Regions from separate parts of the Mesorhizobium sp. M0408 genome, predicted to be linked through region 2. Evidence: predicted binding sites of a transcription regulator. Region 2 holds the regulator's gene; each other region holds the start of a gene.
The links. Region 2 encodes LexA, which represses DNA repair genes until DNA is damaged. Its sites were predicted from a motif close to TGTTCNNNNTGTGTTCNG; they were not measured.
Positions count from the first base shown of each region.

Region 1: a site for LexA is predicted at 1,846-1,863, ahead of parE (DNA topoisomerase IV subunit B). Genes of this name have one in related genera too.
Region 3: a site for LexA is predicted at 3,066-3,083, ahead of dnaE (DNA polymerase III subunit alpha). Genes of this name have one in related genera too.
Region 4: a site for LexA is predicted at 2,135-2,152, ahead of NKI67_RS08010 (ImuA family protein). Genes of this name have one in related genera too.

Region 1 covers NZ_JAMYRO010000029.1:65,074-70,104, reverse strand. Annotated here, with positions in the region: gene gcvP (aminomethyl-transferring glycine dehydrogenase) at 1-418, shown strand, start outside; gene NKI67_RS27065 (GGDEF domain-containing protein) at 491-1,660, opposite strand; gene parE (DNA topoisomerase IV subunit B) at 1,934-3,985, shown strand; partial or broken gene NKI67_RS27055 (FUSC family protein) at 4,028-5,031, shown strand, end outside.
Region 2 covers NZ_JAMYRO010000013.1:169,581-174,611, forward strand. Annotated here, with positions in the region: gene NKI67_RS17505 (hormone-sensitive lipase) at 1-518, opposite strand, end outside; gene kynU (kynureninase) at 615-1,862, opposite strand; gene lexA (transcriptional repressor LexA) at 2,310-3,044, shown strand; gene NKI67_RS17520 (ComEC/Rec2 family competence protein) at 3,038-5,031, opposite strand, start outside.
Region 3 covers NZ_JAMYRO010000016.1:660-5,690, reverse strand. Annotated here, with positions in the region: gene dnaE (DNA polymerase III subunit alpha) at 1-2,800, opposite strand, end outside; gene NKI67_RS19345 (acetyl-CoA carboxylase biotin carboxylase subunit) at 3,387-5,031, opposite strand, start outside.
Region 4 covers NZ_JAMYRO010000005.1:188,669-193,699, forward strand. Annotated here, with positions in the region: gene NKI67_RS08005 (Y-family DNA polymerase) at 1-1,096, opposite strand, end outside; gene NKI67_RS08010 (ImuA family protein) at 1,038-2,111, opposite strand; gene NKI67_RS08015 (hypothetical protein) at 2,369-2,881, shown strand; gene NKI67_RS08020 (hypothetical protein) at 2,928-3,761, opposite strand; gene NKI67_RS08025 (metallopeptidase family protein) at 3,949-4,371, shown strand; gene NKI67_RS08030 (DUF1737 domain-containing protein) at 4,559-4,765, opposite strand; gene NKI67_RS08035 (HpcH/HpaI aldolase/citrate lyase family protein) at 4,794-5,031, opposite strand, start outside.

The sequences.
Region 1 (5,031 bases), on a different contig from region 2:
CATCAGCGTCGACGATATCGCCAAGCGGCTGATCGACTATGGCTTCCATGCACCGACCATGTCGTTCCCTGTAGCCGGCACACTAATGGTGGAGCCGACCGAGTCCGAGCCCAAGCGCGAGCTGGATCGCTTCTGCGAGGCAATGATCGCCATAGCCGGCGAGGCAGCCAAGGTGGCGAAGGGCGAATGGCCGTTGGCCGACAATCCTCTAGTCAATGCGCCGCACACCGCCGCCGAGGCGTTGGCCGGTCAGTGGACCCATCCCTATTCGCGCCTGGAGGCGGCCTACCCCGCCGGCGATGCCGACACGGCGGCAAAATACTGGCCGCCGGTGTCACGCATCGACAATGTCGCCGGCGACCGCAACCTTGTCTGCTCCTGCCCGCCGCTGTCGGAATATCTGGGTGCGGCGGAATAGATCATGATCCCGAAAAGTGGAATCCGGTTTTCGGACAAGATCATGGGTCTAACAAGCAGATAGAAACCTCAATCAGGCAGAACGCAAGGCCGGCCCGTCGGCCTTGCTCGCCCGGTCCCGAACGACGACGCGATTTCGCCCGGCGCGCTTTGCCGCATAGAGTGCTGCGTCGGCTTCGGCCAGCACATCGTCGAGACCGGTGCCGTTTGTTCCGCCAAAGCCGATGCCGCCGCTGACTGTGCTTCGCAACGGACCGAGTTGGGTGGCCACGACTTCCGTGCCGAAGGCGACGCTGATCTTGCTCGCAATGTCATAGGCCTTCTCTTCCGTCATCCGCGACATGACGAGCACGAATTCCTCGCCGCCCAGTCGGAAGGCGTCGACGCCGGTTCTGGCGTACTTCCTGATGACGCCGGCGAAGCGGCGCAGGACCTGGTCGCCGACCGGGTGACCGAATACGTCGTTCGTCCTCTTGAAATGGTCGAGGTCGAACATGGCGACGGACATGAACGGGCCGAAGACCCGCTCGCCGTAGAGTGCCGTCAACGCCCGCCGATTCATCAGCCCGGTCAATGGATCGGTCATCGTCTCGGCCTTCAATTCGATTTGCGCCTGCAAATGGTGCAGGGAGAGCGTCAATGCGCCGAGCCCGGTCATGCAGGCGACGGCCACGACGGAATTCACCCGCTCGGCCCAATTGTCGGGCGCGACACCCAGCACCCATTGGCCCTTGACCAGCAGGACCGCGCCGCAAAGTCCGAACGACAGGGCACAGACGCCGCTCAGGAACGAGACGACCAGCAATATCCGGCGATCGTGACCACCCTCAATCCAGAACATCGCCCCGATAAGCGAGAGCAGCGCCGTTACCGTCGCGTAGGTGACAATGAAGCCGACACCATCAAACCCGAGATACGTCGCACCCGCGCAAACAGCCATCGCAGCCAAGGTCGGCAAGATGGCCCGCCTGTAGTCGCGCATGCTGAGATATTGCATGGCCGACAGGCAGAGAATCAGGAAGCCGAGGCTGAGAAGCACAAGCACGATCTGGCAAAGCCAGGCGCTTGGATCCCTGGTGTAATGCCAGAACAACACGACATGTGCGACCAGCACGAGAATGCCGCAGGCCACCGTCAGCACAAAGCGTGCCTGTGGCGCGCTGAACCAGATCGCAAACATGGTGATGCTAAGGCACGTGCCCGACAGCGCCGCCGCGAGCAAGAGCGAACTGTAATCCAACATGCTTAAGCGACAGCCTCTTGAGGGTTCCACTGCATTCTAGGTCAGCGACAGTTCGCGGATATCGTTTTTCAGCCAACCTTGCGGCGTAACCTTCGGACAAGGTTTACAAAGCGTCGATGCTCCAGGCTTCGACCCCATTTCCGCCGCTTGGCTGTCGAATGGTTTTGCAGTAAGAGGCTCTATCCTCGAACGTAACAGGAACCTCCGTCGCCTGCCCGCGAAAAGCGTGGCAGTATCGGATGGTGATTCGCAGCATCGGAATCCAGGATCGGCATGGACGACAATAACGATCTTTTCGCCAAATTCGACAAGCAGCCGCAACCGGCTCGCGCCGCCGCGCGCCCGGCCGACCCGCTGGTGCAGGCGGCGAAGCGGCCGGCGCCCCGCGACGCCAGCGAGAGCTACAGTGCCGCCGATATCGAAGTGCTGGAGGGGCTGGAGCCGGTGCGCCGCCGCCCAGGCATGTACATTGGCGGCACCGACGACAAGGCGATGCACCATCTGTTCGCCGAGGTCATCGACAATTCGATGGACGAGGCGGTCGCCGGCCATGCGACCTTCATCGATGTCGAGCTTTCCGCCGACGGATACCTGTCCGTAACCGACAACGGCCGCGGCATTCCGGTCGATCCGCACCCGAAATTCAAGAAGCCGGCGCTCGAACTCATCATGACGACGCTGCATTCAGGCGGCAAGTTCGACAGCAAGGTTTACGAGACGTCCGGCGGCCTGCACGGTGTCGGCGTTTCCGTGGTCAACGCGCTGTCCGACCATCTCGAGGTCGAGGTCGCGATTGGGCGCAAGCTCTATCGCCAGCGCTTCTCGCGAGGCGTTCCGGTGACCGGCCTGGAGCAGCTCGGCGAGGTGCACAACCGCCGCGGCACGAAGATCCGCTTCCATCCAGACGAGCAGATTTTCGGCAAGGGTGCTGCTTTCGAGCCGGCGCGGCTCTACCGCATGGCGCGGTCAAAGGCCTACCTGTTCGGCGGTGTCGAAATCCGCTGGACCTGCGATCCCTCGCTGATCAAGGAAAAGGACACGACGCCGGCCAAGGCAGAATTCCATTTTCCGGGCGGCCTCAAGGATTATCTGAAAGCCTCGCTCGGCGACGAATTCCAGGTGACCCGTGAAATGTTTGCCGGCAAGAGCGAGAAGCAGGGCGGTCACGGTTCGCTCGAATGGGCGGTGACCTGGTTCGGCGGCGACGGTTTTATCAATTCCTATTGCAACACCATCCCGACCGCGGAGGGCGGCACGCATGAGGCCGGCTTCCGCAACGTCCTGACGCGCGGCTTGCGCGCTTATGCCGACCTGGTCGGCAACAAGCGCGCCTCGATCGTCACTTCCGAGGATGTGATGATCTCGGCGGCGGGCATGCTGTCGGTGTTCATCCGCGAACCGGAATTCGTCGGCCAGACCAAGGACAGGTTGGCGACGATCGAGGCGATCCGCATCGTCGAAAGCGCTATCCGCGACCCGTTCGACCATTGGCTGGCCGACAATCCGCAGGAAGCTTCGAAACTGCTCGAATGGGTGATCGCGCGCGCCGACGAGCGGGTGCGCCGCCGCCAGGAAAAGGAAGTGTCGCGCAAGAGTGCGGTGCGCAAGCTGCGCCTGCCCGGCAAGCTCGCCGACTGCACGCAGAATGCCGCCGCCGGTGCCGAGCTGTTCATCGTCGAGGGCGATTCGGCCGGCGGTTCGGCAAAGCAGGCGCGCGACCGCGCCAGCCAGGCGGTGCTGCCCCTGCGCGGCAAGATCCTCAACGTCGCCAGCGCCGGCAACGACAAGCTTGCCGCCAACCAGCAGATATCCGACCTCATCCAGGCGCTTGGCTGCGGCACGCGCTCGAGATACCGCGACGAAGACCTGCGCTACGACCGGGTCATCATCATGACCGATGCCGACGTCGACGGCGCCCATATCGCCTCGCTGCTGATCACCTTTTTCTACCAGGAGATGCCAAGCCTGGTCCGCGGCGGCCATCTCTATCTGGCGGTGCCGCCGCTCTATTCGATCCGGCAAGGCGGCAAGGTCGCCTATGCCCGCAACGACGCGCACAAGGACGAACTCCTGCGCACCGAATTCACCGGGCGCGGCAAGGTCGAAATCGGCCGCTTCAAGGGGCTGGGCGAAATGATGGCCGCCCAGCTCAAGGAAACCACCATGGACCCGAAAAAGCGCACGCTGCTGCGGGTCGACGTTATCGATGCCGAGGCGGCGACCAAGGATGCGGTCGACGCATTGATGGGGACCAAGCCCGAGGCCCGTTTCCGGTTCATCCAGGAACGCGCGGAATTCGCCGAGACGGAAGTGCTGGATATCTGAGCTCCCGCCGCTAGCTTGGCCTTCTGAGCTGGAGACGAGCACTTGACCTGGGCGCGGCTGAAGGACGATATCGGCACGCGGATCGATGGCCTGACGCGGCCGACGCGCTCGGACTGGATCTTTGCCCTGCGCACCGTTTCGGCCGGCCTCATCGCGATTTTGGCCGCCTATGCGCTGAAGCTCGACCACCCGCAATGGGCGATGATGACGGTGTTCATCGTCGCACAGCCGGTCGCCGGCATGGTGCTGGCGAAGGGGTTTTATCGTCTCCTCGGCACGCTTGCCGGCGCGCTGCGGCGATCGGCATTACCACTGTTTTCGATGCCAACCCGTGGTTGCTGGTTGCAGTTCTTGCCGTCTGGACCGGCATCTGCTCGCTGGTCTCGTCGCTGCTACGCAATCCGGAAGCCTATGGCGCGGCGCTTGCCGGCTACACCGCGATGATCATAGGCCTGCCGGCTTTCGGCCAGCCGCACCTCGTCATCGATCTCGCCGTGGCGCGCTGCGCGGAAATCGTGCTTGGTATCGTCTGCGCTGCGCTGACCAGCCGGCTGATCCTGCCGAAACTGGCCGCCGACGCCATCATCTCAAGACTGAAACGCAGCATTCTCGACCTGGCGGCCTATGCGGACGGCGCTTTTTCCGGCGGCGATGCGGAAAAGCTTGCCGGGCTGCACCGCAAGCTGATCGGCGACGTCCAGACGCTCGGCGAGATGCGCACTTACGCAAGGCTGGAGGGGCCGAGCCTCGCCACCCGCGCCTATCCGGTCCGGCGTACCATCGGCCAGCTTCTGTCGGCCCTGTCAGCGGCGCGTGCGCTGCATGCCCACGCCGCGCCGAAGAATGCAGCCCTCATCCCCGTTCGCGCCGAGTTGCAGGCCGTTGTCGGCGAACTGGTAGCCAAGCCGGGCGCGCTGGACGATACGGCGCCCTGGGTGGCGCGGCTCGACGCAATCGCCGGCAAGGCGCGACAGATGCCTGACATCGCGGCCGGGCAAGACATTGACTGGGCTGGCACTGTCACCCGCCTAACCATTGCCGCCGAC
Region 2 (5,031 bases):
GACACCACGTGACGAACGCGCCGGACCACTTCGGGCGCCAGCGGCGTCGTCGCCGTAACCATCCGGCTAACAAGATGGCCGCCGGCCGAGTGTCCGGTCAGCATCAGCGGCCCTGGAACCATCGCCGCCGCCTTGCCGATCGCCGCGCCGACTTCCTTGACGATGCCGCCAATGCGTATCTGCGGACAGAGCGTGTAGGACGGCATCGCCACCGCATAGCCGCGATCAACAGGGCCAGTGGCAAGATGCGACCAGAAACTCTTGTCGAATGCCATCCAGTAGCCGCCATGAACGAACACCACGAGTCCCTTGGGCTTGATGGCCGGCAGGAAAAGATCGAGCCGGTTGCGTGGGTTGTCGCCATAGGCCATGTCGAGCCGCGCCCTGCCCTCGGTCGAAAGCACGTCGCGGAAAACCCGCGCGGGCTCGATCCAGGCCGCCGGCCAGCGATCGCTGCCGGCTATGTTGGCGCCGTTGGCATAGGCGTTGTCCCAATCGGCAATGTGACGTTCGAACACCCTGCGCCCTCCCTGGCAATATAGCCTTGCAACGTAGCCGTGAGCATCGCGCGGCGCGTCGTCGCCAGCCTCACGATTCCAGCTCTCGCATCAATCTCAAGTGACAGCCGCCTTGATGGCGAAGCGCGCTTCCTTCCACGCACCGGTGCGCAGGATGTCCTCAAGCACTTCGACGGCCTGCCAGACATCGGCATAGCCGACATAGAGCGGGGTGAAGCCGAAGCGCATGGTCGATGGCGCGCGAAAATCGCCGATCACGCCACGTTCGATCAGCGCGCGCATGACCTGGTAGCCATGCTCATGCATGAATGAAATCTGGCTGCCGCGTTTTTCCCCATCGCGCGTGCTTTCGAGCGTGAGCCCGTAAGTGCCGCACTTTGCCTCGACAAGCTCGATGAACAGATCCGCCAGTGCGATGCTCTTCTTGCGCACCGCCGTCATGTCGACATCGTTCCAGATGTCGAGCGCGCCCTTCAGCGTGCGCATCGACAGGACCGGCTGCGTGCCGCACAGAAACCGGCGGATGCCGGTGCCGGCCGCATAGCCTGGCTCGAAGGCGAAGGGCCGTGCATGGCCCCACCAGCCGGTGAGCGGCTGCTGGATGTCGGAAAGATGCCGCTCAGCCGCATAGATGAAGGCAGGCGCGCCCGGGCCGCCATTCAGATATTTGTAGGTGCAGCCAACGGCAAAATCGGCGTTTGCCTTGTCGAGTTCGACTGGCATCGCGCCGGCGGTGTGGCAGAGATCCCAGACGATCATCGCCCCGGCTTCCTGAGCCCTGCGCGTCAGCGCCGGCATGTCGCGCAGTTCGCCCGACTTATAGTTGACGTGGTTGACCAGCACCACGGCGGTGCGTTCGTCGATCAGCTCTTCGATGGTCGGCGCGTCGACCCCCGAGAGGCGCAGCAGCGTATCTTTTCGCGTCGAAACCACACCCTCGGCCATGTAGAGGTCCGTCGGAAAACTATCGCCCTCGGCGACGATGACCTGCCGCTCCGGTCGCATGGCCATGGCGGCGTGCAGCAGCTTGTAGATGTTGACCGATGTCGTGTCGCAGACCACCGTCTGGCCGGCCGCGGCACCGATCAGGCGCCCGAGCTGGTCGCCAAGTTCAAGCGGCATGTTGAACCAGCCGGCCGTGTTCCATGCGCGGATGAGATCATGCGACCATTCTTCGGTCGCGGCCTTGTGCAGTTCATCGAAAGCGGCACGTGAAGCAGCTCCTAGCGAATTGCCGTCGAGATAGATCACTCCTTGCGGCAACACAAAGCGGTCGCGCATCGCGCGCAACGGATCCGCGGCATCCATCGCCTTTATGGCCACGAGATCGGGAATTCCTGTCATGATTTGTCTGCTCCCCCAAGATCCAACGCAACGCCGGACACGCATCGACTGTTCTTCCATTACCTGGTTGCGCGCAGCAAGGCTCCACCGGCGAGAAGCAGCCTGACCAGGCGGTGGAAACCGGGACTTAACCCGAGGTTGGCGTTTTGAATTCGTTTCGTTCACGGTGCATTGACCAAACCGCACAGTCGATACGGGTTCAATTCCGTGCCTTTTGCCGACCGACGGCCGATGCCAGTGCCGCCTTCTAGGAGGCCAGAAGGGCGCAAACGAAAGCAGAATCAAGGCGATGAGGCTCGCGGCGGTGAAAATGCGGTACGCCGGTAGGGGACGTCGTTTGTTTCCCGAGCCTTAACGCATTCATTAAACTTTAAACAGTTGCGGAACACAACTGGAACAGATAGTGTTTGTTCTGGGTTTGTTTTTCTGATTCTGTTGGGGGTCGCTATGCTGACACGCAAACAACACGAACTGCTTATGTTCATCCACGAAAGGTTGAAGGAAAGCGGTATCCCGCCTTCATTCGACGAGATGAAGGAAGCGCTCGATCTGGCTTCCAAATCCGGAATCCACCGGCTGATTACGGCGCTGGAGGAGCGCGGCTTCATTCGCCGTTTGCCCAACCGGGCCCGTGCGCTGGAGGTGCTACGCCTGCCTGACTCGATCGCCCCCGGCCTCAATGCGGCACGCAAGTTCTCGCCGAGTGTCATCCAGGGCAGCCTTGGGCAAGGCGCCCCTCGGCAGGGCAAGCCGACATCGTCGCGTGTCCCTGCAGCCGGCAATGACGACGATGTCGTCGCCGCCGTTTCGATCCCGGTAATGGGCCGCATCGCGGCCGGTGTGCCGATCGATGCCATCCAGCACCAGACGCATTCGATTTCGGTGCCGCCGGATATGATCATGGGCGGCGAGCATTATGCGCTCGAGGTCAAAGGCGATTCGATGATCGAGGCTGGCATTTTCGACGGCGACACGGTGATCATCCGCAATGCCGATACGGCGAGCCCCGGTGAGATCGTGGTGGCACTGGTCGACGAGGAGGAAGCGACGCTGAAGCGGTTCCGCCGCAAGGGCGCCTCGATCGCCCTGGAAGCCGCCAATCCGGCCTACGAGACGCGCATCTTCGGACCAGACAGGGTCAAGGTGCAGGGCAAGCTCGTCGGACTGATCCGCCGCTACTGAGCTCCGCCCTTGGCGCCGGCTTTGGGGTTGTCGGCCCTGCGGTATGGCGGCAGGCCCCGTGCCGCGCGTGAAAATTTCCGCTGCACGTGCCAGGGCCGGTATGATTTTTCGACGGCGAAGCGGATCTCGGCGCGTGTTGCCGCTTGTGGATCGAAATAGACGGCGGCACTTCCCGCGCGCGCCAGTTGCCGTTTGGTGACGACGAGGACCAGCCGGTCGTAGTAGCAGGGGTTATGGGCGGTGGCGTCGTCGATGACGATCAAGCTGGCAAAGGCGCAGGCTGGCCGCGCAGTATCGCGGTCCTTGGCTTGCGCGATGATCGCGCCGGATGGATGCATGGCAAGGCAGAGGCCGTCCGTGCAAATGAACGGCATGCCCGGCGGTAGGTCGGCCGGATCGGCAATGTCGAATTGCGGGTCGTTCTTTCCAGGCGTTTCCGGCGCGACGATGGCCTCTGATGTGAGCGCGCGTTTCCAGTTGTCGATGGTGAACTCATTCGGGCGTGCCCGGTTGACCGCGAGTTCACCGCTGCCGATCGGCAGCGCGACCAGCCGCGCGTCCTCCGAGACCAATACGTCGGGTATGCGTGTCTGCGTTGTCGTCAGCAAGCCGGCGAGCGCAAAAGGAAGTGCCGCCAGCCGCAACCAGGTCGTCGCCATGCTGGCAATGACGAGGGCGATCGTCACCAGAAGGACGGATCTCAGCGAAATCAGCCCGACCGCATCGATCGGCGAGCGCTCCGAGATCCACCCGGACAGGGCGATCATCGCCGTCAGCCCCTTGCCCATGACATAGAGGAAAGGGCCATCCGCACCGAACGGCATCGCCAGCGCGCTGAGAACGGCGAAGGGCATGACGACCAGTGAGACGATGGGCATGATGGCCAGATTGGCGAACAGGCTGAGCGGCGCCACGCGCTGGAAATGCCATATGGCGAAAAGCGCCGTGGCGCTCCCTGCAATGATCGAGGTCATCGCCAGACCGCACATGCCCAACAGGACCTTTCGAGTGGCAAAGCGTAGCGGCGACCGCCGCGGTGGCGGCGTGGTGGCCCTGCCGGCGCGGTAATCGGACCAGCCTGCATAGGCGCCGACAAGGGCCGCCGTCGCGGCGAAGGACATCTGGAAACTCGGACCGACCACCTCGTGCGGCGACACCAGGATGACCGCGATGGCCGAGATCGCCAGGTTGCGCATGGTGAGCGCGGCCCGGTCGAACAGCACGGCGATAAGCATCACCGCCAGCATGATGAAGCTGCGTTCGGCCGCAACGACAATGCCGGAAAAGACGAGGTAGGCCGCAATCGAAAAAAGCGCGGCGGCCGCGGCATATTTCTTGACCGGCCGTCGCGATGAGAAATCGGGAAACAGCGCAAAGGCACCCCGCAGCAGCGCCATGATGGTGCCGGCGACCAACGCCATATGCAGCCCCGAGATGGAGATGATGTGGTAGATGCCGGTGCGCCGCATCGCTTCGTTGATCTCCTCGGGAATGCCGGCGCGCACGCCGACGATCAGCGCAGCAGCAATCTCGCCCTCGGCACCGCCGATGCGGCTGCGGATATGGTCGGCGATCGATTCGCGCGCGTCTTCGATCGCGGAAGAAAGCTGCGCGGCAAGCGGCATGCTGCCCGACGACACGACTTTCGGATTGCCGAGAAAAAAGCCGCTGCCGCCGATACCGGCGAAATAGCTGTCGAAGGAGAAATCATAGCTGTCGGGCCGCACCGGGCCGGTCGGCGGCAGCAGCCGCACATAGCCGGTGATCTCGGAACCGGCGGTCAGCTCAGCCGGTATCTTCATCGCCGAAACGCGGACCCGTTCCGGCATGTAGCGCAGTGTCGGCCTGGCCGTTGAGATCACATCGATTGTCAGCCTGATGCGGCCGCTCGCCATGGGCTCGTACGATACGACGCGACCCGTCAGCCGCGTCGAGATTTCGGAGCCGAGCATATGCGTTCCGACACGCCATGTCTCGAACTTGGCGG
Region 3 (5,031 bases), on a different contig from region 2:
CCAGCCCCATCATCCGCTCGACGCCGGCCATCATCGCCGCGCGGTCATGACCGAAGCAGTCGAGCGAGCCGGCCATGATCAGGCTTTCGAAGACGCGCTTGCCGACGATCTTCGGATCGACCCTTTCACAGAAATCGGCGAGGCTCTTGAAGGGTTTTTCGCCGCGCGTGGCGACGATGTGCTCGACCGCCGCGTCGCCGACGCCCTTGAGCGCGGCCAGCGAATAGAAGATGCGGTTCTCGCCTACCTCGAAATCCCGGAACGACGTCATGACCGACGGCGCCACCACCTCGATGCCGAGGCGCAGCGCATCCTGGCGGAAATCGGCGAGCTTGTCCGTATTGCCCATGTCGAGCGTCATCGATGCCGCCAGGAATTCGACGGGGTAATGCGCCTTCAGATAGGCGGTCTGGTAGGAGACGACGGCATAGGCGGCGGCATGCGATTTGTTGAAACCGTAGTCGGCAAACTTTGCCAGCAGGTCGAAGATGAAGTCGGCTTGCGGCTTGCCGACGCCGCGCTCGACCGCGCCCGAAACAAAGCGCTCGCGCTGCTTGTCCATCTCGGCGCGGATCTTCTTGCCCATGGCGCGGCGCAGCAGATCGGCTTCGCCCAGCGAATAGCCGGAGAGCTCCTGCGCGATCTGCATCACCTGTTCCTGGTAGACGATGACGCCTTGCGTCTCCTTGACGAGATGGTCGATCTTCGGGTGGATCGACGCCATCTCCTCCTCGCCGTGCTTTCTGGCGTTGTAGGTCGGTATGTTCTCCATCGGCCCCGGCCGGTAGAGCGCGACCAGCGCGATAATGTCCTCGATACAGTCGGGCCGCATGCCGATCAGCGCCTTGCGCATGCCGGCACTTTCCACCTGGAACACGCCGACCACCTCGCCGCGCGACAGCATGGCGTAGGTTTCGGGGTCGTCGAGCGGAATGTGGGCAAGATCGATCTCGATGCCGCGGCGGCGGATCAGCTTGACGGCCCTGTCCAGCACCGTCAGCGTCTTCAGGCCAAGGAAGTCGAATTTCACCAGCCCGGCCTGCTCGACATATTTCATGTTGAACTGCGTGACCGGCATGTCCGAGCGCGGATCGCGGTACATCGGCACCAGCTCCGACAGCGGCCGGTCGCCGATGACGATGCCGGCGGCGTGCGTCGAGGCGTGCCGATAAAGACCTTCCAGTTTCTGCGCCGTATCGAGCAGCGTCTGCACGATCGGCTCACGCTCCGCCTCTTCGGCAAAGCGCGGCTCGTTGGCGATGGCGTCGGCGAGCTTGACCGGATTGGCCGGGTTCGACGGCACCATCTTGCTCAGCTTGTCGACCTGCCCGTAAGGCATCTGCAGCACGCGGCCGACGTCGCGCAGCACCGCGCGCGCCTGCAGCGTGCCGAAGGTGATGATCTGGCCAACCTGGTCGCGGCCGTATTTCCGTTGGACGTAGCGGATGACTTCCTCGCGCCGGTCCTGGCAGAAGTCGATGTCGAAGTCGGGCATCGACACGCGGTCGGGATTGAGGAAGCGCTCGAACAGCAACGAAAAACGCAGTGGGTCGATGTCGGTGATGGTCGTGGCATAGGCGACCAGCGAGCCGGCGCCCGAACCGCGGCCCGGGCCGACCGGAATCCCTTGTGCCTTGGCCCATTTGATGAAGTCGGCAACGATCAGGAAATAGCCCGGATATTTCATCTTCTCGATGACGCCGAGCTCGAAATCCAGCCTTTCGCGATATTGCTCGACGGTATAGCCGGGCGTCGGCCCGTGCGCCGCCAGCCGCGCCTCTAGCCCTTCATGCGCCTGCCTGGCAAGCTCCTGCGCCTCAGCCTTCACCGCAGCATCGGCGTCGGCGACATCGCGGCCGGCAAAGCGCGGCAGAATCGGATTGCGGGTCTTCGGGTAATACGAGCAGCGCAGCGCGATCTCGACGGTGTTGTCGATTGCTTCCGGCAGGTCGGCGAACAGCCTCGCCATATCGGCCTGGCTTCTCAGGAAGTGGTCGGGCGAAAGGCGGCGGCGATTGTCGGCCGCAACCACGGAACCTTCGGCGATGGCGATCAGGGCGTCATGCGCCTCATAGTCTTCACGAGAGAAGAAAAACGCCTCGTTGGTGGCAACCAGCGGCAGATCGTGGCGGTAGGCGAGATCGACCGACGACTGCTCGATGGCGCGGTCGTAGCCGGAGACCCGCTCAAGCTCGACATAGAGCCGGTCGCCGAACAGGCTCTTGAGCGCCGAGAGCCGGGTCTCGGCGAGTTCGCGGCGATCCTGTTTCAAGGCAGTGCCGATCGGACCGCGCGGCCCGCCCGTAAGGCAGATCAATCCGTCGGTGTGGCCCTGCAGCATCTCGCTCGTCAGATGCACCGCTTCGCCGGGCGGTGTCTCGAGGTAGACGCGGCTGACCAGCCTGACCAGATTGCCGTAGCCGGCCTCGGTTGCGGCGATCAGGACGACCGGCCGCATCTCCGGTCCTTGCCGCCTGCGGTCGCGCTGGCTGTCGCTCGCCTCGCCGGAAAAGGCGAGGTCGATCTGGCAGCCGATGATCGGCTGGATGCCGTCCTTTACCGCCTTCTGGGCGAATTCCAGCGCGCCGAACAGATTGTTGGTGTCGGTGACGGCGATTGCCGGGCATTCGTCCTGCACCGCATGGCCGACGATCTTGCCGAGCTGCAAGGCACCTTCGAGCAGCGAATAGGCCGAATGCACGCGCAGATGAATGAACCGACGCGCCGCCGCCTCCGCCCGCGACGCCTTTGCATAGGCCTCGCGCAGCAAGGGATCGCGTGGAAGTCTTTCATCCGCCATGGTTTTTTCGCGCCGCCTCACAAGGACTCAGTCGATGAAGATGTATTGTCCGGCACCGGGTAACACGAGTCCAGCGGTAGTGATTGGAGCTTTGGAAGTTTAGAGCAACCGCCGAAGCTGCCAATCTCCCCCCTCGTGGGGGAGATGTCCGGCAGGACAGAGAGGGCGCTGTCCCGCCAACCTCAGGTCGGAAACACAAAACCCGCCACAGCGGGCGGGTCATTGGAGCCAATTAACACCATAGCCAAATTAGTAGCATAGCTGCCGGCACAAAGCAAGAACAAAATACGCTGTGACGGCAAAAAAGTGCGAATTCCTCACGGCCTCGCCTTGTCCCTCCTCAAGCGAGCATGCTCAACCAATTGCAAAGTCGCGTTCCTTCGCGCCCCCCTCTGTCCTGCCGGACATCTCCCCCTCTAGTGGGGAGATTGGCCATCATCTCGGCTTTCGCCAATTTCCAACGTTGCAGGAGCGAGCGTGGCGCCGAGGCTGCCAATCTCCCCCCTGGAGGGGGAGATGTCCGGCAGGACAGAGGGGGGCGCTGTCCCGCCAACTTCTGACGGGCGTCGAGGGCGGATTTCAGTACTCACGCAAATTCCATGATCACCGCGTCGACGGCAAGGCTGTCGCCGGGCTTGGCGTTGAGCTTCGAGACGATGAGATCGCGCTCGGCGCGCAGCACGTTTTCCATCTTCATCGCCTCGACCACGGCAAGCGTCTCGCCGGCCTTGACCTCCTGCCCCTCGGCAACGGCGATCGATACGACGAGGCCGGGCATCGGGCAAAGCAGCATCTTCGAGGTATCCGGCGCCACTTTTTCCGGCATCAGCCTTTCGAGCTCGGCGGTGCGCGGCAGCATGGCGCGGGCTGTCACCGAGATGCCTTTCCAGGCGATGCGGAACCCGTTCAGCACCGGCCTGACTTGCGCCGCGACCTTGCGGCCGCCGACCGCGCCGCGCCAGATGAGATCGCCCGGCCGCCAGTCGGAGGCCACCGTCAGCGGTTTGCCGCCGTCGATTGTGAGGTCGAGCTCGATCGGAATGGAAATCATGCCTTCGACGACGGCAACCGAAAGATAATCCCGGCCGATCTTCACCACCCAATCGCGTTTCAAGGCGCCCGAATGCGGCGCCAGCCGCCCGCCCAGCCGGTCGAGCCGGTCGCGGCGCAGCAGTTCGACCGCGGTTACGATCGCGGCCAGCACCGCGTTTTCTTCGCTGTTCGGCACAATGGGCGCGAAGCCGTCGGGATATTCCTCGGCGATGAACGCCGTCGATAGCCGCCCTTCCCGCCAGCGCGGATGCTGCATCAGCGCCGCCAGGAACGGTATGTTGTGCTCGATGCCGTCGACGACGAAACTGTCCAGCGCTTCCGACATCGCGTCGATCGCCGCCAGCCGTGTCGGCGCCCAAGTGCACAGCTTGGCGACCATCGGGTCGTAGAACATCGAGATTTCCGAGCCTTCGGTGACGCCGGTATCGTTGCGGATGACGATTTCGCCGAATTTTCCCTCTTCCGGCGGCCGGTATTTCGTCAGCCGGCCGATCGACGGCAGAAAGTTGCGATACGGGTCTTCGGCATAGAGGCGGCTTTCCACCGCCCAGCCGTTCAGCTTGACGTCGCTCTGCTTGATGGCGAGCTTTTCGCCGGCCGCCACGCGGATCATCTGCTCGACCAGGTCGATGCCGGTGACGAGCTCCGTCACCGGATGCTCGACCTGCAGCCGCGTGTTCATTTCCAGGAAATAGAAGTTTTTGTCGCTGTCGACGATGAACTCGACCGTGCCGGCGCTCTGGTAGTCGACGGCCTTGGCCAGCGCCACCGACTGCTCGCCCATGGCTTTGCGGGTCTTGGCGTCGAGGAACGGCGACGGCGCCTCCTCCACGACCTTCTGGTTGCGGCGCTGGATCGAGCATTCGCGCTCGCCGAGATAGAGCGTGTTGCCATGCGCGTCGGCGAGCACCTGGATTTCGATATGGCGCGGATCGACGATGAATTTTTCGATGAAGACGCGGTCATCGCCGAACGAGCTTTTGGCCTCCGACCGCGCCCGGTCGAAGCCGTCGCGCACCTCTGCCTTGCTCCAGGCGATGCGCATGCCCTTGCCGCCGCCGCCGGCCGAAGCCTTGATCATCACGGGATAGCCGATTTCGCCGGCTATTCTTTCGGCATGGGCGGCGCTTTCGACGACGCCGAGCCAGCCGGGCACCGTCGATACCTTGGCCGCGTTG
Region 4 (5,031 bases), on a different contig from region 2:
AGGGGAGGGTGGCGACGGCGCGCTCCGGCAGATGGCTCTCGACGGCGACCGGCTTCAAGACCGCGCCTTCGCCGAGCCGGGCGCGAATGCGGTCGGCAAAAAGCGCGATATCGGCGCCGTCGTCGCTCGTTTCGCCGGCAAGGTCGGCCTGCTGCATATCGAAGGCGGCGGCGGTCAGCACCGAGAGGCGCACGAGATCGAAGCCATAGCCGGCGTCGATATCCTGTTCGAGCGCGGCAAGCCGTTCGTGGAACAATTTCTGGATCAGCAGCGGCTCACGCAAGGGCCGCGAGGTGCCGACGGCGATGCGGCTGACGCCGCCATCGACGCGGAAAAGCAGCAGCGCCAGCCGCCTTGCGCCCTCGCCGCGACGCTCGAGGTCGCTCTTCAAGGTGGTCGCCAGCATGCCGGTCAGCCGCTCGATGTCTTCGGTCAGCATGATCGGCTCGGCAAGGTGACGCTCGACCGAAAGCGGTGCCACCGGCAGGCGCGGCGACACGGCCTCCTCGAGGCGGCCAAGCGCCTGGTCGAGGCGCAAGAGCAGCGATGCGCCGAAGCGGCGGGCCAGCGGCGCGCGCGGTGCCGCCATGACGGCGCCCGCCGTGCGCAGGCCGACGCTTTCGAGGCTGGCGCGTACCTCCGGGTCGATGCGCAGCGCCGCCAGCGGCAAGGGCACGAGAAGCGCTTCCTCCTCGCCATCGGGCACGATGCGGTCACCGGCAAACCGCGCCGCCGCCCAGGCAGCACCAGGCGTGGCGGCAAGCCCGGCGCGGACATCGAAGCCCTGATGGAAAAAACGCGACAGGATATCGTCCAGCATCGAGCGTTCGCCGCCGAAAAGATGGGTGCAGCCGGTGACGTCGAGATAGAGGCCGTCGGTCCCGTCAAGCGCCACCAGCGGGGTATAGCGGTCGCACCAGTCGGCGAGGCCTTCGAGCAGGCGCCGGTCGGCCTCCGGATCGGCCTCCACGATGTCGATCGAGGGATGCATGGCGCGTGCGTCGGCTATGCCCATGCCGCGCTTCAGATTAAGCGCCTCAGCCCGTTCGTCGAGGGCGGCGATGCGCTGGGTGTTCCCTTGGCGATGGCTGATCACCAGCGGCAGGTGATCCGACGGCCGGGAACGCCAGGACCGCCCCAGACGCTGCCGCAGGATCCTCTCGGCGGCGAGATGCGGAAACCACAGGGATAGGATTCTTTGGCCGTTCTGGGGGCCATTCCTGAGACCTTCCTTGCTCGCCCCGTCTTTCTTCGAATATGCGTTCATCGGGGTTCCACTCCAGTGTGAATTTTCCGGGCAAGGCCGTGCGGCTCTTGCCGATGGCGACGGTGAAGGCGGGCCGGCCGATCGAGCCGGCGAGCGGCCCGGCAAGCGTCTTACGCGTTGCCGCCGGTGCCGCCGACAGGATGAGGCGGACGGGCGCTGCCGTCGGTTCGGGCTCGCCGGCCTGGCGCAGCAGGAACAGCGGCCGGCCCGCACTCTGCGCGCGGGCGTGCAGCCGCCGCGTCGCGGTGAGGTCAAGCCGCTGCGGGCTGCCGCGGATTTCGAGGATGACGGCGGCCAGCGCCGTCATCCGGGCAGCCTCCTCGGCGATCCACAGCGCATCGAGCAGCCTTGGCGCCTCGGAAAACAGCAATTGCTTCGGCTCGATGCCGAAGAAGGCGTGAAGCCCCCTGGCATAGGGAAAGCCGGCCTCGCGGAAAACCTCGGATGTGCCGATCCACAGCACCGGCAATCGCGGTCCCTGGCTGAGGATCAGGCTGACGAGCGACAAGGCAAAACCGGCAACGGCCCCGGCATCGCGGGTCGCGGCGCCATGAAACTCGCTCACCGCCGCCTTCGGCAGGCCGCCGCTCAGCGCAGCATCGAGGCGCTCGGCGCCGGTGCGCAAAAACGCATCGGGCGGCGCCACGGCGAGGCCGCGCCGGACAATGGTCAGATTCCGAGCGGGTGTCGGATGCCGAGAGGGTGTCAGACTCTGACGAGGGACATCCGCGTCAAACGACGAACTGGCCGGCGCCTCCAGGCGCTCGGGCAAGGTCCCTTCGATCTTCGCGATCTGGCGGCGCAGGGCAAAAACAGTCTCCCGCGCCACGGCGCTTGTCGCCATGACGGTCAGCTTCCACTCACAATTGTTCCTGTTATGTTCCATATAGATTCCAGAGGACGCCCGAAGAGTCAAGCAGAGTCATGGGGAATTTATTCCTGCCCTGAGCACACACCTTGATATCGTGCGCTTGCTCAACGCCGGTATCGCACAAAGAATGCGGTCACGTGTCTCTTCCCAATCCATAAGGCGAACGCGGGGTCCCCCGCTTGTGCCGCGCTTGAAGACGGGCAATTGTGCGACGTGCAATGGGGGTGAACATGTGGAAGACGCGATCGAGCCGTTGGTTCTTATTGTTATTTATCGCGTTCAATGCCGCCGCACTTGGGTTCTGGTATTTTTCAATTGACTACTTCCCGCCAAAGAATTGGTACGGATATACGCAAGGTGCCGACGCTGGGATCGACATTCAATCGCCTACTGGAAAAGCGATCATGGTAATGGAGTTTTTGCCCGTCATCGGATCAGGCACGAATTATGAACTGAAGAGATACGACGAGCGATGCGGCCTAGAAGCACTTGCAAAGTTTCCAGGGAGGCCTTTGGGTTTGACGTATCGCGAGGTCTATTTTTGCAATGCGGCGGGCCTGAGTGACGCAGACTTTTCGGTAGCCAGCGGGTACTTCAAGCAAACCATCGATGGCATGTATTCGCAGCGATACGGCCGCATGGCTAGGGACGTGGCTTGGCTGCTAGCAGTGGCGTCGCTCGCGTGGTTAGCCTGCTTCTTATTATTGTGGGCGATGCGCTGGGCAAACGCACCGGCAAAATAGCCGGTTCAAAACGAGGTGCGAAACCACGAAGCAGAGCAGATTTATCCTATTCAGCCAAACCTCCGTCTGGCTCCGGCATGCTTACTTCATTGGGCGCACAATGAACCCCCAATGTTTGCATGAAGTATGCGACACACCTCACGATATGTAGCGCTTCAGAGTCGGTATAAAATGACTCGACATGCATTGTGCCATTTCGCCATGGATTCTTGACAGCGTCCAGGGACGCAAACATTCTTTCAAATGATGCTCCTTCGGAATTAGGCATTCTTGCAGGGTACTTTTCTTCAATTTGACTTTTGATTGTCTTTAGCATCGTGCCCCAATTGCGCTCACCAGGTTTGGTCTGATCGGGCAAATCAAGCAAATCTGCAAGCTTCCTTATGCCGACTTCAAGCATCCTCATTGCGTGGAAAACGGCTGCAGTAGGCCTTTGCAGAGCCAAACATTTGCAAGCTTCCTCTAACTCACGCGCTGCGTCATGGAAAATTCTATTTATATCCCAATCATCCACTAACTTATTCGCGGGCTGGAACAAGGTTTTTTGGTTGCGATTTAGAATCATAAACGAAAGGAGCTGACACTCATCTCGCAGGCGGCTCTGCACGTCTGAAATGCATCTCCCGATTTCGTCCATCATTATCTTTTCATTAGCATCAGCGAGCCTAGCGGCCATCCTAGATGCCGCCATAGCTGCGACTTCTGCACCTATGAATGTCGTCGCTGCGGTCAATTCTTCGAAACTGGACCGCAGGTTGTCTCTCGCTGTCGTAACCTCGGTGGTTTTGCCCGCATCGTCAAAGACGGTTTCAATAAACGTTCTGACGCGCTGCACCTCTTGGATGGTGTCGAAGAACTTTGCGGTATTTAGTTCCAGCATGTTGAAGAGGCTCCACCGGCGGTAGCGGCTTGCCACTACCTTGATTGCGCGACTCGGAATCTAAATCAGCACGATACCATCCCTTAATGAGAATTATTCCTCCTTGTGATCTTGAGGCACAGGTGACACCCCCTCCATTTGCCGAGTCCGGCCTGAAAGCCTATATGCCGGGATCAAAGGACAAAGCATGGCTCGCATCTACCAAACACGCATCTGGCACGACCAGCTTTCGCCAACGATGGAGGAAATCGAGCTCCTGGCGCTGGAGGCCTATGCCCATCTGCCGGAGGACTTTCGCAAGTTGACCGGCGAGATCGTCATTCAGATCGCCGAATTCCCGACCGACGAGATCATGGACGACCTTTCGCTGGAAACGCCCTTCGACCTATTGGGGCTGTTCGAGGGGCGCGGCATCGCCGAGCGCTGGAATCCGCAGACCGGCGAGGGGCCGAACCGCATCACGCTCTATCGTCGCGCCATCCTCGACTACTGGGCCGAGAACGAGGAAACGCTGGGCGACATCGTCACCCATGTGCTGATCCACGAGATCGGCCACCATTTCGGCCTGTCGGACGACGATATGGAGAAGATCGAAGAGGCAGCGGAGTAGGATGTGCTGATATTCAGGTGATGCCGGCCTGCGAACGGCGGCTTCCCGCGCTTCCGGTGCTCACGTCCCCAAAAGTACGCTCCGCTCCGGTTCTCGGAAACCACCCAGTCTGGTCGCTTCGCGCCCGTTTTCGACTCCGGCGCGGCCTGACCTGAATCTCAACACACCCTCGGCGCTTTTGCAAAGCCTACCAGTCGCTGAGCTTGGTGTCGGGCCCGTATTCCTGGCCCTCGATGTCCTTCACCACGGCCTGGCCGCAGCGCATGGTCTTGGCTTCCTGGTCATAGGCATAGGTCGGCGAGCCGAACAGGTGCCAGCCCTTGTTCAACGCCGCCGTCACCTTGTGGCAGAAGCTGGCATCGTCCGGGCCGGACAGAAAGCGGTAGAGTTTCATTCTTCAATCCTGTCGTCAGTTACGTTAGTCATGCGCGAACAGCGGTGGCCTTCGCCAGCAGTTTTTCGGCCTGCGCCAGATGCAGCCGCTCGACCATCTTGCCGTTCAGCGCAACTACCGCCCTACCGGTATTTTCGGCGAGCGCGAAGGCATCCTTGACCGCGCGCGCCTCGGCTATTGCTTCGGGCGACGGTGCAAAGGCGCGGTTCGCGGCTTCGATCTGAGCTGGGTGGATCAGCGACTTGCCGTCAAAACCCATGGCGGCC